Regions from separate parts of the Streptomyces sp. DT224 genome, predicted to be linked through region 1. Evidence: predicted binding sites of a transcription regulator. Region 1 holds the regulator's gene; the other holds the start of a gene.
The links. Region 1 encodes HrcA, which represses chaperone genes, less so after heat shock. Its sites were predicted from a motif close to TTNGCACTCNGNNNNNCNGAGTGCNAA; they were not measured.
Positions count from the first base shown of each region.

Region 2: groL (chaperonin GroEL) is a predicted target of HrcA. The motif match lies at 2,836-2,862, and genes of this name have one in related genera.

Region 1 is NZ_JBNCLI010000003.1:186,909-194,586, forward strand. Features, by position in the region: gene ACLQ2N_RS08025 (nitronate monooxygenase) at 1-309, opposite strand, end outside; gene dnaJ (molecular chaperone DnaJ) at 422-1,558, opposite strand; gene hrcA (heat-inducible transcriptional repressor HrcA) at 1,559-2,575, opposite strand; gene ACLQ2N_RS08040 (MBL fold metallo-hydrolase) at 2,760-3,482, shown strand; gene ACLQ2N_RS08045 (DUF3097 domain-containing protein) at 3,582-4,400, shown strand; gene ACLQ2N_RS08050 (hypothetical protein) at 4,516-7,389, shown strand; gene hemW (radical SAM family heme chaperone HemW) at 7,520-7,678, opposite strand, start outside.
Region 2 is NZ_JBNCLI010000009.1:42,909-50,586, reverse strand. Features, by position in the region: gene ACLQ2N_RS22750 (CocE/NonD family hydrolase) at 1-124, opposite strand, end outside; gene ACLQ2N_RS22745 (TetR/AcrR family transcriptional regulator) at 249-959, shown strand; gene groL (chaperonin GroEL) at 1,053-2,675, opposite strand; gene ACLQ2N_RS22735 (cold-shock protein) at 3,037-3,243, opposite strand; gene ACLQ2N_RS22730 (MoaD/ThiS family protein) at 3,599-3,877, opposite strand; gene thrC (threonine synthase) at 3,906-5,198, opposite strand; SAM riboswitch class I at 5,216-5,342, opposite strand; gene ACLQ2N_RS22720 (glucosyl-3-phosphoglycerate synthase) at 5,496-6,434, shown strand; gene ACLQ2N_RS22715 (alpha,alpha-trehalose-phosphate synthase (UDP-forming)) at 6,499-7,678, shown strand, end outside.

The DNA.
Region 1 (7,678 bases):
CGGGTCACCGAGCGCGGTCTCGTAAGCGGTGGCCTCGCCCGTGAGCCGGCGGCGGTAGTCCGCCAGTGCGGCGGGGTCCGCCGGTTCGCACTGCGGCATGAACAGGTTGACGCCGAAGGGCTGCCCGGTCAGGCCGCGCACCTGCTGGACCTCGTCCCGCAGGGCGTCCGCCGTCTTGTAGCCGGCGGCCAGGAAGCCGAGCCCGCCGGCCTCGGAGACCGCGGCGGCGAGCTGCGGGCAGGACGGACCGCCGGCCATGGGGGCCTGCACGATGGGGTACCGGCACAGAGCGGTCAGCGCGGAGGGCATGACCGCATCGTGTCATGTCCTTCCTGTCCCGTGATGCCCGCCCCGCGACAGCGTCCGAGCGCAGCGCGGTACGGACCCGGAGGCCGAGCCCGTACCGCAAACACGCGGTCCGTCAGCGGCCGTTGAAGGCGTCCTTCAGTCGGGAGAACAGGCCCTGCTGGCCCGGCTGGAACTGGCCGGTGGGCCGCTCCTCGCCGCGCAGCTCGGCCAGTTCGCGCAGGAGGCGTTCCTGCTCGGGGTCCAGCTTCATCGGGGTGGTCACCTCGACGTGCACGATGAGGTCGCCGCGCCCCCCGCCCCGCAGGTGGGTGATGCCGCGCCCGTGCAGCGGGACGGACTGGCCGGACTGGGTGCCCGGCCGGATGTCGACCTCCTCCAGGCCGTCCAGCGTCTCCAGCGGCACCTTGGTGCCGAGGGCCGCCGCCGTCATGGGGATGGTGACCGTGCAGTGCAGGTCGTCGCCGCGGCGCTGGAACACCGCGTGCGGCAGCTCGTGGATCTCGACGTAGAGGTCGCCGGCGGGGCCGCCGCCGGGACCGACCTCGCCCTCGCCCGCGAGCTGGATGCGGGTGCCGTTGTCGACACCGGCGGGGATCTTCACGGTCAGCGTGCGCCGCGAGCGGATGCGGCCGTCGCCGGCGCACTCCGGGCACGGGGTCGGCACGACCGTACCGAAGCCCTGGCACTGCGGGCAGGGGCGGGAGGTCATGACCTGGCCGAGGAAGGACCGGGTGACCTGGGAGACCTCACCGCGGCCGCGGCACATGTCACAGGTCTGCGCCGAGGTGCCGGGGGCCGCGCCCTCGCCGCTGCACGTGGTGCAGACGACGGCGGTGTCGACCTGGATGTCCTTGGTGGTCCCGAAGGCGGCCTCGGAGAGGTCGATCTCCAGCCGGATCATGGCGTCCTGGCCGCGCCGGGTGCGCGAGCGGGGCCCGCGCTGCGACGACGTACCGAAGAACGCGTCCATGATGTCGGAGAAGTTGCCGAAGCCGCCCTGGCCGAAACCGCCCGCGCCGGCGCCGCCGGACTGCGAGAGCGGATCGCCGCCGAGGTCGTAGACCTGCTTCTTCTGCGCGTCCGACAGGACCTCGTAAGCGGCGTTGATCTCCTTGAACCGCTCCTGGGTCTTCGGATCGGGGTTGACGTCCGGGTGCAGCTCGCGGGCGAGCCTCCGGAATGCCTTCTTGATCTCGTCCTGGGAAGCGTCGCGGCGCACGCCGAGTACGGCGTAGTAGTCCGTGGCCACTTACGACTCCGCCAGGATCTGTCCGACGTAACGTGCCACTGCGCGTACCGCTCCCATCGTTCCGGGGTAGTCCATGCGGGTCGGTCCGACCACGCCGAGTTTGGCGACTGCCTCGTCGCCCGAACCGTAGCCGACCGCGACGACGGACGTGGAGTTGAGCCCCTCGTGGGCGTTCTCGTGCCCGATGCGTACGGTCATGCCCGAGTCCTTGGCCTCGCCGAGCAGCTTCAGCAGCACGACCTGCTCCTCCAGTGCCTCCAGCACCGGCCGGATCATCACCGGGAAGTCGTGTCCGAAGCGGGTGAGGTTGGAGGTGCCGCCGATCATCAGCCGCTCCTCCGTCTCCTCGACGAGGGTTTCGAGCAGGATCGAGAGGACGGTGGACACGGTTCCCCGGTCCTCGCTCTCGAAGGATTCCGGCAGGTCCTGCACCAGCTGCGGGACGTCCGCGAACCGGCGGCCCACCACCCGGCTGTTGAGCCGGGCCCGAAGATCGGCGAGGGAGGTCTCGCCGAACGGCGCCGGGCAGTCCACCAGCCGCTGTTCGACCCGGCCGGTGTCCGTGATGAGCACGAGCATCAGCCGCGCCGGGGCCAGGGACAGCAGTTCCACATGCCGCACCGTCGAACGGGTCAGCGAGGGGTACTGCACGACGGCGACCTGCCGGGTCAGCTGCGCGAGCAGCCGTACGGTACGGCCCACGACGTCGTCCAGGTCGACGGCGCCGTCGAGGAAGTTCTGGATGGCGCGGCGCTCCGGCGACGAGAGGGGCTTGACGCCCGCCAGCTTGTCCACGAAGAGCCGGTAGCCCTTGTCCGTCGGGATGCGCCCGGCGCTGGTGTGGGGCTGGGCGATGAAGCCCTCCTCCTCCAGCACCGCCATGTCGTTGCGGACGGTCGCCGGGGACACCCCCAGCTTGTGCCGCTCGGTGAGCGCCTTGGAGCCGACGGGCTCCTCGGTCCCGACGTAGTCCTGGACGATCGCGCGCAGCACTTCGAGTCTGCGTTCGCTGAGCATCGCGCGCACACCTCCAGCTGTCCACGTCGGTGTCCCGGGCCGTTCCCGGGATTCCTCCTGGCACTCGGTGCGTACGAGTGCCAGTGATCCCCGGCCAGTGTACGGCGACGGGGTGGTGCCCTAGCAAGGGCGACCGGCCACCGTGCCGCCCGATCGCGCAGGTCGCTGCCGATAGCGTCGCCGCGTGGATGCTTCTTGGGAAGACTTCGGATGGGAGCGGCTGGGTCACGGAACGGGCCGCAGGCGCCTTCCCGTCTGGGACGCGACGGCCCTGCTGGTGGCCGGTCCGGACGGGGCGCTGCTCTGCGACACCGGCTCGTCACTGCGCGAGGGTGTGGAACTGCGCACCCAGGCAGAGGCACTGCTGGGCCGGAGGGTGACGCACATCGCACTCAGCCATCCCCATTTCGACCATGTCCTGGGTACGGCGGCGTTCGCCGGTGCGCGGGTGTACGGCTCCGAGGGCACGGCGAAGCTGCTGCGGCGCGGCGCGGACGAGCTGTACGCGGACGCGGTGGCCCAGGGCCTGCCCGAGGCGGACGCGGCCGGGTCCCTCGACGTGCTGGTCGCCCCGGACCACGAGGTGCGCGGGGAGCTGGTGGTGGACCTGGGCGGCGGCCGGGAGGCGGTCCTGGTGAACATGGGCGCGGCACACAGCGGCCACGACCTCGCGGTGCTGGTCCCGGGCTCCCCCGCCCTGGTGTTCTGCGGCGACCTGGTCGAGGAGTCCGGCGAACCCCAGGCGGGCCCGGACGCCCGCCCGGCGTGCTGGCCGGCGGCGCTGGACCGGCTGCTGGAGCTGGGCGGGGACGACGCGCTGTACGTGCCGGGGCACGGGGCGGTGGTGGACGCGGCGTTCGTCCGCGCCCAGCGGGAGGCGCTGGCCGGGCGGTTCGGCGTGTCGTAGAGGGCTTCGGGGTTCGGCGCGTCGTGTGCGGGGAAGGGGGACGGCCGGACCGCCTCCCGGTTCGGCGTGTCGCGGGTCTTCCCCGCTTATCGTCGTGCGATGCGCAGCTACCAGCCCGATCTGACCCCGCCGTGGAAGAAGTCCGCCCCCGCCCCGGAGGTGCCCGCCGAGACCGACCTGGTCGTGGAGGAGGCGGTCACCGGATTCTGCGGCGCGGTCATCCGGTGCGAGAAGACCGCCGAGGGGCCGACGGTGACCCTGGAGGACCGGTTCGGCAGGTGCCGGGTCTTCCCGATGGCGCCGCGCGGCTTCCTGCTGGAGGGCAAGGTCGTCACGCTGGTGCGCCCGCCGGCCGGGGGGCCGGTGCGGCCCACGCGCACGGCGTCCGGTTCGGTGGCGGTGCCCGGGGCGCGGGCGCGGGTGGCGCGGGCCGGGCGGATCTATGTGGAGGGACGGCACGACGCGGAGCTGGTCGAGCGGGTCTGGGGGGACGACCTCCGCGTCGAGGGCGTGGTCGTGGAGTACCTGGAGGGCATCGACGACCTGCCGGCGATCGTGCGGGAGTTCTCGCCCGCGCCGGACGCCCGCCTCGGGGTGCTCGTCGACCATCTGGTGCCCGGCTCCAAGGAGTCCCGGATCGCGGCCCAGGTGTCGGACGGCGACGTGCTGGTGGTCGGGCACCCGTACATCGACGTGTGGGAGGCCGTGAAGCCCGCGTCGGTGGGGATCGCCGGATGGCCGGTGGTGCCGCGCGGGCAGGACTGGAAGACGGGTGTGTGCCGGGCGCTGGGCTGGCCGGAGAACACCGGCGCGGCCTGGCGGCGCATCCTGTCCTCGGTCCGCTCCTATCGGGACCTTCAGCCCGAACTCCTTGGCCGGGTCGAGGAATTGATCGATTTCGTCACCCTTCCGGACTGATGTCCGGCGGTCCTTCCCGTCGATCCGGCACCGATCCGGACGAATGCCTGCGCCTCGCACACATCATCGGTTATTGAGTGGGGCCAGGCTCTTTCGCGAGGGAAGGACGGGGGCGATGGCACGCGAGGTTTGGCGGGACACGGCGGAGAACGAGGCGGCCTCCGCCGTCTTCCACTTCGTGCAGCAGCTCATCGACGGCTACCGCGACAACCGGCCCGTGATGCCCCTGGTGGTCCTCCAGGCCGCCGACGCCGACGTACCGGCCGACGTGGACGCCCGGGTCGAGCAGATCGTGCGCCAGGTCCACCGGGCCAACCAGCCGCGCCGCGTCCCCCTGCGACTGCTCGACGGGCGCGGCGAGACCCCGTACGACGCGGCGCTCGACATGGTCCGCACGCTGACCGAGAAGCCGTGGGAGACCCGGGGCGGGTCGCAGTACAAGCCGTTCGCCTTCCCCCGTTCCCGGCTGCTCGGCGCCATCGAGCAGGCCACCGAGGCCGTGCTGCGGGACCCGGACCCGGGCTGCTCCCGGGACCAGCGCGACGAGCGGATCCTGGAGGAGCTGAGCGCGCTGCGCTGGCGGGCCGGGCGGCGCGGCCGGGGCACCTGGTGGACCGCGTTCCGTGAGTCGGTGCGGCCGGAGACGTTCGTGGGGGCCGTGGTCATCGCGGTCCTGGGTGTGCTGCTCGGCGAGATCGGCTGGCTGCCGACCGTGCTGGTGGCCCTGGGGGCGGTCCTCGGGCTCGCGGTGGTCCGGCTGGTGTCGACGTCGGCGCCGCCCCTGCTGTGGCTGCGCCGGGCCAGCAAGTGGTTCGCCACCACCTCGTCGCTGGCCGCCGCCAGTACCGGCTATCCGTCGGACGGCTGGTCCCGGTTCTCCCCGAGCGGTTCGTGGCGGGTGATCCGGGCGCGGGCGGCGGTGGTCGCCGGGCGGGTGGCCGACGCGGCGGCGGGCGACGAGCGGTCCCGCCAGTTCCACCTGGAGCTGCGGGTCCAGGCGCTGCTGGAGGACCTGCGCAACAACTACCGGCCGCATGCGCCGGACTGGCGGCGCGGCAAGCGGACCGTGCCGCCGGTGGTCTTCCTGCCGAGGGCCGTCCAGAGCAACGGCGGCGTCCAGCTGATCAACGCGGTCAACAACGTCCGCTCCCGGCGCAGCGAGGTCGATCCGCTGCTGCTCCTGGCCTCCCTGCCGGCGGCCGAGATCCTGCGGCACACCCCGCCGCTGCCGCCCGACCCGCCGCCCGCGCACACGGGTGCGGCGCGGGCCCGGTACGAGGACTGGGTCGGCCACCTCAGCGTGGGCCAGTCGCCCTCGGCCACCGCCACGCCCGCCTGGGTGCTGCGGCTGCCGCTGTCGACGGCGCAGCTGACCCATGAGCACGCGCACGCGCAGCTGTCCACGGAGCGGGTGCGCAGGACGTGGGTGTGGTGGGTGATGTCGCGGACGACGGTCGCCTGCCTGATGGCCGCCGCGCTGCTGGGGACCATGCTGCTGAGCAACCACCTGGCGAACCGCTACTGCCACGGGCCCCTCACGGACGTCGACACCGACTCGGTGCGGCTGGACGGTCCGGGCGGCGGGGACAAGGAGTGCGTCGGCGTGGCGACGACCACCCGGGTGCGCTTCGCGGAGGGCAACGACCTGGAGCTGGACGGGGCGGGGGCGGGGGTCACCTTCGACCGGATCGAGCGGGCGGTGGCCGAGGAGAACGCCTCGATCGAGCCGGGCGACAAGTACGTCACGCTGATCTACACGGGGCCGTTCACCGCCCCCTCCCCGGAGCGCACCCGCAAGGCCCTGGAGGAGCTGACCGGCGTCTACCTCTACCAGCACCACACCAACACGCTGGACTTCTCCGTCAAGCTGCGGGTGCTGACCGCCAACGGCGGGCAGGACATGCTCCAGCAGATACCCGCGGTGAAGAAGATCATCGAGGTGGCCGAAAGGGACCCCTCGGTCGTCGGCGTGGTCGGGCTCGGCCGCGACACCACCGACAGCCCGGAGGCCACCGCGCTCCTTCAGCAGGCGGGCCTGCCCGTGGTGGACACCACCAACTCCGGCGGCTACCTGGCGACGGACTACTCCAACTACTTCGGCCTGGCGGCCACCGACCGGGAGCAGGCCGACGCCCTCGGCCTCGTCGCCGAGCAGGTGGCCGCGAGGGCGGCCGGCAAGCACAAGCCGCAGGCCTTGGTCCTCTCACGCAAGCTCGTCAACAACGACAAGGACCGCTACACGGTGGAGCAGCGCAAGGCGGGCAGCGCGATGCTGGAGGAGTCGGGCTTCGAGCTGTCGGATCCGGTGGAGTACGACCTCGGCCGCCGCAGCAGCGCCGACCTGGACCGGCCGGTCCAGCGGATCTGCGCCGCGGACCCGGCGCCGGACGCCCTGTACTTCGCGGGCCGGGTCGAGGACGTCGCCAACCTGATGAGCCGGCTCACCCACAGCTGTTCGCGCCGCCCCATCACCGTCTTCACGGGCGACGACCTCACCAAGGCCCGGCTCGACGCGAGCACGGACACCACGAAGAACGTCACGCTCTACCACACGGCCCTGGCGCCGATGAGCCGCGGCCGCGCCGACGGCTTCTACGAGGAGTCGCACCGGGCCCTGGGGAAGCTGCTGCCCGAGGGTGCGACGCTTCCCCGCCTGCCGGCGTCGAAACCGTACGAGGACCCGCTCTTCGCGAGCGGCCAGTCGGTGATGTCGTACAGCGCCACGGCCGCGCTGTACGACGCGGCGAGCCACGGCGACGCGGCGAACAGCGCCGCGGAGACCTGGGCGAACCTCTACGCGGTGAATCTGCGGAAGATGCCCACGGGGACGGTCACCTTCCGCGGCTTCATCCCGTACGAGGCCCAGGCGGGCCATGGTCTGGACGTCGTGCAGATCACCTACCCGGACGGCCGGAGCCGCGCCCGGATCATCTGCGGCCGGGCGGCGGGGGCGCGGGCGCTGACACCGGCGGGGTGCCCGCTGAAGTGAGCGGGACGTGCTCGGGGGCGTACGCCTTGATGCGCGGACGTGCTCGCGGGCATACGCCTTGGTACGCGTACGGGACGTGCTCGGGGGCGTACACCTTGATGCGCGTACGCCCCCCGGGTGCGCGCCCCGCTCAGTCCACCAGGTCGCGCACCACCGCGTCGGCCAGCAGCCGCCCGCGCAGCGTCAGCACGGCCCGCCCGTCCTCGAAGGGCGCCGGTGCCAGGAGGCCGTCCGCCACCGCCCGGCGGGCCGCCGCGAGGCCCGCGGGGGCCAGCAGGGAGAGCGGGCA
Region 2 (7,678 bases), on a different contig from region 1:
CCTTGTAGCGCGCGGCGGGCAGCCCGCGCCAGGAGGCGCGCATCAGCCGGGAGGCGAGCGGCGGCTTCGCGGACGACGGCGTCCATGCGGCCCGGGGGCGGGCGTCGGGCGTCGGTCGGGTCATCTTCGCCTCCATCGGTACGTCATGCGGCGGTGCGGCAGCCCGCACTCTATTCTCGTACTGCGTACGAGAATACTGGATGCTTGGATGGGCCGTGGAGGCGACCCGGGTGAGAGAGGCTGAGAACGTGACCCGCACCGAAGGGGCCGGAGGCATTGATCCGCGCGTGCTGTGGCGGGAGCAGGACCGGCCCCGGCGCGGGCGCAGACCCGCGTTCAGCCGCGAGGCGATCACGGCCGCCGCCGTCGCCGTCGCGGACGCCGAGGGGATCGACGCGGTCACCATGCGGCGGGTCGCCGCCGAGGTGGGCGCCGGCGTCATGTCGCTGTACAGCTACGCCCCGGACAAGGAGACGCTGCTCGACCTCATGGTCGACCACGTCTCCGGCGAGCTGCCCGCGTCGGACCCGCTCACCGGCGACTGGCGCGCCGACCTCAAGACCATCGGCCGCCACCAGCGCGCGAACATGCTCCGCCACCCCTGGCTGCCCGCCGCCGTGCAGGCCCGCCGGTCCCTGGGCCCCCGCACGCTCGCCTTCGTGGAGCACGCACTGGCCGCCCTGCGGCCCAGCGGGCTCGACGGGGCGGCCCGCCTGGAGGTCTTCGCCCAGCTCACCTCGTTCGTGGCGGCCCAGGTGGGCTACGAGGTCGGCCGGGCCCGGGCTGCCCAGGACCCCGGCCGGGCCGCCGCCGAAGCGCTCTATCTGGCCGAGGTCGCGGCGGACGGCGACCATCCGGAACTGGCCGAGGCCCTGGCGACGGCCGGCCGGCCCGTCACCCCCGACGCCATGTTCGACCGCTTCCTCACCCGCCTCGTGGACGGCCTCGACGCGGGCTGAGCCCGTACGCGCACACACAACGACACCGGCCCCCGGGGACGAATCCCCGGGGGCCGGTGTCTTGGTACTGCTGGAACTGCTGACCCGTCGGGATCAGAAGTCCATGTCACCGCCCGGCATGCCGCCCGGAGCGGCCGCGGCGGCCTTCTCCGGCTTGTCGGCGATGACGGCCTCGGTGGTGAGGAACAGCGCGGCGATCGACGCGGCGTTCTGCAGGGCGGAGCGCGTGACCTTCGCCGGGTCGAGAATGCCCTCGGCGATCATGTCGACGTACTCGCCGGTCGCGGCGTTGAGGCCGTGACCGATCGGCAGGTTGCGCACCTTCTCCACGACGACGCCGCCCTCGAGACCACCGTTGACGGCGATCTGCTTCAGCGGGGCCTCCAGCGCGAGCTTGACGGCGTTCGCGCCGGTCGCCTCGTCACCCGAGAGCTCCAGCTTCTCGAAGACGGCCGAGGCCTGGAGCAGAGCCACGCCACCACCGGCGACGATGCCCTCCTCGACGGCGGCCTTGGCGTTGCGCACCGCGTCCTCGATGCGGTGCTTGCGCTCCTTCAGCTCGACCTCGGTCGCGGCACCGGCCTTGATGACGGCCACGCCGCCGGCCAGCTTCGCCAGGCGCTCCTGGAGCTTCTCGCGGTCGTAGTCCGAGTCGGAGTTCTCGATCTCGGCACGGATCTGGTTGACGCGGCCCTGGACCTGGTCGCTGTCACCGGCGCCGTCGACGATCGTCGTCTCGTCCTTGGTGATGACGACCTTGCGGGCGCGGCCGAGCAGGTCGAGACCGGCGTTCTCCAGCTTGAGGCCGACCTCCTCGGAGATGACGGTGCCGCCCGTGAGGATGGCGATGTCACCGAGCATGGCCTTGCGGCGGTCGCCGAAGCCCGGGGCCTTGACGGCGACGGACTTGAAGGTGCCGCGGATCTTGTTGACGACCAGGGTCGACAGGGCCTCGCCCTCGACGTCCTCGGCGATGATCAGCAGCGGCTTGCCGGACTGCATGACCTTCTCCAGCAGCGGAAGGAGGTCCTTCACGTTGCTGACCTTGGAGTTGACGATCAGGATGTACGGGTCGTCCAGGGACGACTCCATGCGCTCCATGTCGGTGGCGAAGTACGCCGAGATGTAGCCCTTGTCGAAGCGCATACCCTCGGTGAGCTCCAGCTCCAGACCGAAGGTCTGGGACTCCTCGACGGTGATGACGCCTTCCTTGCCGACCTTGTCCATCGCCTCGGCGATGAGCTCGCCGATCTGGGTGTCGGCGGCGGAGATGGAGGCGGTCGAAGCGATCTGCTCCTTGGTCTCCACGTCCTTGGCCTGCTCCAGGAGGGCGGCGGAGACGGCCTCGACGGCCTTCTCGATGCCCCGCTTGAGAGCCATCGGGTTCGCACCCGCGGCCACGTTGCGCAGGCCCTCGCGGACGAGCGCCTGGGCGAGAACGGTGGCGGTGGTCGTACCGTCGCCGGCGACGTCGTCCGTCTTCTTGGCGACCTCCTTGACCAGCTCCGCACCGATCTTCTCGTACGGGTCCTCCAGCTCGATCTCCTTGGCGATGGACACGCCATCGTTGGTGATCGTGGGGGCGCCCCACTTCTTCTCGAGGACGACGTTGCGACCCTTGGGGCCAAGGGTGACCTTGACGGCGTCGGCGAGCTGGTTCATGCCGCGCTCGAGACCGCGCCGGGCCTCCTCGTCGAACGCGATGATCTTGGCCATGTGAAGTGGTCCTCCCGGACAGGGGTGGATTGCTCCGGACCGAGTGGCGCCCGCGACGGACGGCCTGCGTGCCCTGCGGTTCCTTCCCGCCTGGCCTGCGGGCCTCACCGGCCCGGTCCAAATTCTGTCACTCTCACCTGGAGAGTGCTAAGCCCAATGATTAGCACTCGACCCCGTTGAGTGCAAGCGCCGAAGGCTCCTTGAGGGGTGGCGGTCCGGCGACGGGAGGGCGCAAGCGCCGGCCTCGGCACGGGGACAACCCCCGCCCCCGGTAACCCCCGGGCACGACGAAGGGCCCGTACCCCTAGGTACGGACCCTTCGTACGTGCGTGGCGTCGCGGCCGACGTGCCGTGCCGCGCTTCAGCCGACGGCGAGCTTGACCATGTCCGCCTGCGGCCCCTTCTGGCCCTGCGAGATCTCGAACTCGACCCGCTGACCTTCTTCGAGGGTGCGGTACCCGTCCATCTGGATCGCGCTGTAGTGGACGAATACATCCGCACCACCGTCGACCGCGATGAAGCCGTACCCCTTCTCCGCGTTGAACCACTTGACGGTGCCCTGAGCCATGCCTAACTCCCCTGTAACGTGTGTGCGCCGAAGCGCGTCGACCGCGGCTGAATGTATCTGCCCAACTGCCCTGTGCGACAGGTCAATCGGACGACAATTCTGCGCAGCACCGATCGCCCGAATACGGGGAATCCATGAGCTTGCGGGGCAAGTCGGGCCCGGCAAAGGTGACTTATGGAACAAGAGAGTCCGGCACATTGGCTGCTTCTGATCGTGGCGCGGCGCATTCTCATATGCGGGGGGCACGGGCAGCGAAGGGGACTTCCCACACTCTACCCCGCTCAACCATGCAGAATTGCCCCCTCCGCTTCTGTCGCGGAGGGGGCAATCACGGTGACGCTGCGCGGCCGTGGGCTCAGCAGCCGCCGGCCACGGCGGGGATGATCGAGACGCCGGCACCGTCCGGGGTCGCCGCGTCGAGGCCGCCCTCGAAGCGCACGTCGTCGTCGTTGACGTACACGTTGACGAAGCGGCGCAGCTTGCCCTGGTCGTCCAGCACGCGCGCGGCGATGCCCGGGTGGTCCTTCTCCAGGGAGGCGATGACCTCGGAGAGGGTCGCGCCCTCGGCCGGAACCTCGGCCTTGCCGCCGGTGTAGGTGCGGAGGATGGTGGGAATGCGGACCTTGACGCTCATGGCGGTGCCTTCCTGAAGTCTCGGGTGGTCAGCTGGTGGCGAGTCCGGCGGCGCGGAAGGCGTCCAGGCTCGGGCGGATGGTGGCGGTCGCCTGTGAGGTGTCGGCCACCGCGTCCAGCGTCTTGAGGCCGTCACCCGTGTTCAGGACGACGGTGGTGAGCGCCGGGTCGAGCAGACCGGCGTCGATCAGCTTCTTCGTCACGCCGACCGTCACCCCGCCCGCCGTCTCAGCGAAGATGCCCTCGGTGCGGGCCAGCAGCTTGATCGCGTCCACGACCTGCTCGTCGTTCACGTCCTCGACGGCGCCGCCGGTGCGGCGGGCGATGTCCAGGACGTACGGGCCGTCGGCCGGGTTGCCGATCGCGAGGGACTTGGCGATCGTGTTCGGCTTCTGCGGGCGGACCACGTCGTGACCGGCCTTGAAGGCGGTGGAGACCGGGGAGCAGCCCTCGGCCTGGGCGCCGAAGATCTTGTACGGCTTGTCCTCGACCAGGCCGAGCCTGATCAGCTCCTGGAGGCCCTTGTCGATCTTCGTGAGCTGCGAGCCGGACGCGATCGGGATGACGATCTGGTCGGGCAGCCGCCAGCCGAGCTGCTCGCAGATCTCGTACGCCAGCGTCTTGGAGCCCTCGCCGTAGTACGGACGCAGGTTGACGTTGACGAAGCCCCAGCCCTCGCCCAGCGGGTCGCCGATGAGCTCGGAGCAGAAGCGGTTGACGTCGTCGTAGTTGCCCTCGATGCCGACCAGCTCACCGCCGTACACCGCGGCCATGACGACCTTGCCCTGCTCCAGGTCGTGCGGGATGAACACGCAGGAGCGCAGGCCCGCCCGGGAGGCGGCGGCGCCGACCGCTCCGGCGAGGTTGCCGGTCGAGGAGCAGGAGAGCGTGGTGAAGCCGAAGGCGCGGGCGGCCTCGACGGCGATGGCGACGACCCGGTCCTTGAAGGAGTGCGTCGGGTTGCCCGAGTCGTCCTTCACGTACAGGCCGCCGGTCACACCCAGCTCGCGGGCGAGGTTGTCGGCCTTGACCAGCTTGGTGAAGCCGGGGTTGAGATTGGGCTTGTCGGCCACATCGGCGGGCACCGGCAGCAGCGGCGCGTAACGCCAGATGTTGTTCGGGCCGGCCTCGATGCGCTTCTTCAGCTCGTCGGGGGAGCCGCTCGGCAGGTCGTACGCCACTTCGAGCGGCCCGAAACAGGACGCGCAGGCGAAAATGGGTCCCAGTGCGAACCGTTCACCGCACTCGCGGCAGGAAAGGGCCGCGGCGGGACCGAGGTCCACGGAAGATTCGGTGTTCGCTGCGACAGTCTCAACAGCCATGATGGCGAGGCCCTTTCTCCTCATCTTCCTCACGACGCGTTTCGCCGTGAGACGGAATTGGCACCTTCCCCACCTGACCTCGCGGTCGGCAGGAGGGTTGCCGGGACTTCAACGGGCCGTTCCCTCTGTCCCTCTGGATGAGCGCTGTGGCGACGGATCATGGATCCGCGCGTTTGTCGGCGGACCGACCCCGGCATGCGAGGGCCGTCCGCGTTGTTCAAGACTGTAACCGAAGGACCGGACGGGTGAGATAGCCGTCCGTACCGCGAGATGGATCACATACAGGGAGTATCGACGGTGCTCGAAGAGGTCGAACGCTGGCTGACCAGGCGCTCCTGGTCGGCCGCCGACCACCCGCCGGCGAGCGTGCGGGCCGCCGCGACCGGTACGGGCGTCAGCGTCGTCCTACCGGCCCTCAACGAGGCCGCGACCGTCGGGGACATCGTCGCGACGATCCGGCGCGAGCTGATGGAGCGCGTTCCGCTGGTGGACGAGCTGGTCGTGATCGACTCGGGCTCCACGGACGCCACCGCCGAGGTCGCCCGCCGCGCGGGCGCCCGCGTCGTCCACCGCGACGCGATCCTGCCCCGCCTCCCCGCCGTCCCCGGCAAGGGCGAGGTGCTGTGGCGGTCGCTCCTGGTGACCAGCGGCGACATCCTGTGCTTCATCGACGCGGACCTGAAGGACTTCTCGGCCGACTTCGTCTCCGGCATCGTCGGCCCGCTGCTCGCCCGCCCCGAGGTGCAGTTCGTCAAGGCGATGTACGACCGGCCGCTCGGCGAGCTGCCCGGCCAGGGCGGCCGCGTCACCGAGCTGGTGGCCCGCCCCCTGCTGAACCTGCACTGGCCGCTCCTCGCCGGCTTCGTCCAGCCGCTGGGCGGCGAGTACGCCGTACGCCGCTCGCTCCTGGAGCGGCTGCCGTTCCCGGTCGGTTACGGGGTCGAGCTCGGCCTGCTCGTGGACGCGCTGCACACCGTGGGTCTCGACGCCCTCGCGCAGGTGGACGTCGGCGTCCGCGTCCACCGCCACCAGGACGGCCAGGCGCTCGGTCGGATGGCTGCCGCGATCTACCGCACCGCGCAGGTGCGGCTCTCCCGGGGCCATCTGGTGCGGCCCGCGCTGACCCAGTTCGAACGGGGACCGGACGGGTTCGTTCCGCACACCTACCCGGTGGACACGCAGGAGAGGCCGCCCATGTGCGAGATCGAGGAGTACGTGACACGCCACGCGGCCTGATCACGACCCCATCCCGTCCGACTTCGTACGTTTGGGCGGATCGGGTTCGGGCTAGATTCCGGCCATGGTCTCCGAGCACGCCCCCCAGCCCGCTGCCCAGGTCCTCGTCGCGTCCAACCGCGGCCCCGTCTCGTACGCCCTGGGCGACGACGGCACCCTCGAAGCGAAACGGGGCGGAGGCGGACTCGTCTCCGGCCTCAGCGCCGTCGACGACAAGATGTGGGTCTGCGCCGCCCTCGGCGACGGCGACCGCGAGGCGGTGCGCCGAGGGGTCGGCGAGCCGGGCGTCCGGATGCTCGACATCGACGCCGGGGTGCACGCCGACGCGTACAACGGCATCGCCAACTCCGTGCTGTGGTTCGTCCACCACATGCTCTACCAGACGCCCGTCGAGCCCGTCTTCGACGCGGAGTTCCGCAGGCAGTGGGCCTCCTTCGAGACGTACAACCGCGCCTTCGCCGAGGCGCTGGCCGAGGAGGCGGGCGAGGGCGCGGCGGTCCTCGTGCAGGACTACCACCTCTCGCTGGTCCCCGGCATGCTCCGCGAGCTCCGCCCCGACCTGCGGATCGGCCACTTCTCGCACACCCCGTGGGCCCCCGTCGACTACTTCCGGCTGCTCCCCGACGACATCGCCGAACAGCTGCTGCGCGGCATCCTCGGCGCCGACCGCGCCGCCTTCCTGACCCGCCGCTGGGCGGACGCCTTCATCGGCTGCTGCACGGAGATCCTGGGCGGCACCGGCCACACCCGCGTCGGCGTCCACGGCCTGGGCGCCGACGCCGGATTCCTGCGGAGCCGCGCGCACGAGGCGGACGTGGACGAACGGATGGCGGCCCTGCGCGAGCAGATCGGGCCCGACCGGAAGACCATCGTCCGGGTCGACCGCACGGAGCTGTCCAAGAACATCGTCCGGGGCCTCCACGCCTACCGCACCCTGCTGGACGAACGCCCCGAGTGGCGCGAACGCGTCGTGCACGTCGCCTTCGCCTACCCCTCGCGCCAGGACCTCGCGGTCTACCGGGAGTACACCGCGGAGGTCCAGCAGGTCGCCGACGCGATCAACAAGACGTACGGCACGGCCGCCTGGACCCCGGTCGTCCTGCACGTCAAGGACGACTTCGCCCGCTCGCTCGCCGCGTACCGGCTGGCCGACGTCGCCCTCGTCAACCCGATCCGCGACGGCATGAACCTGGTCGCCAAGGAGGTCCCGGTCGTCTCCGACGAGGGCTGCGCACTGGTCCTGT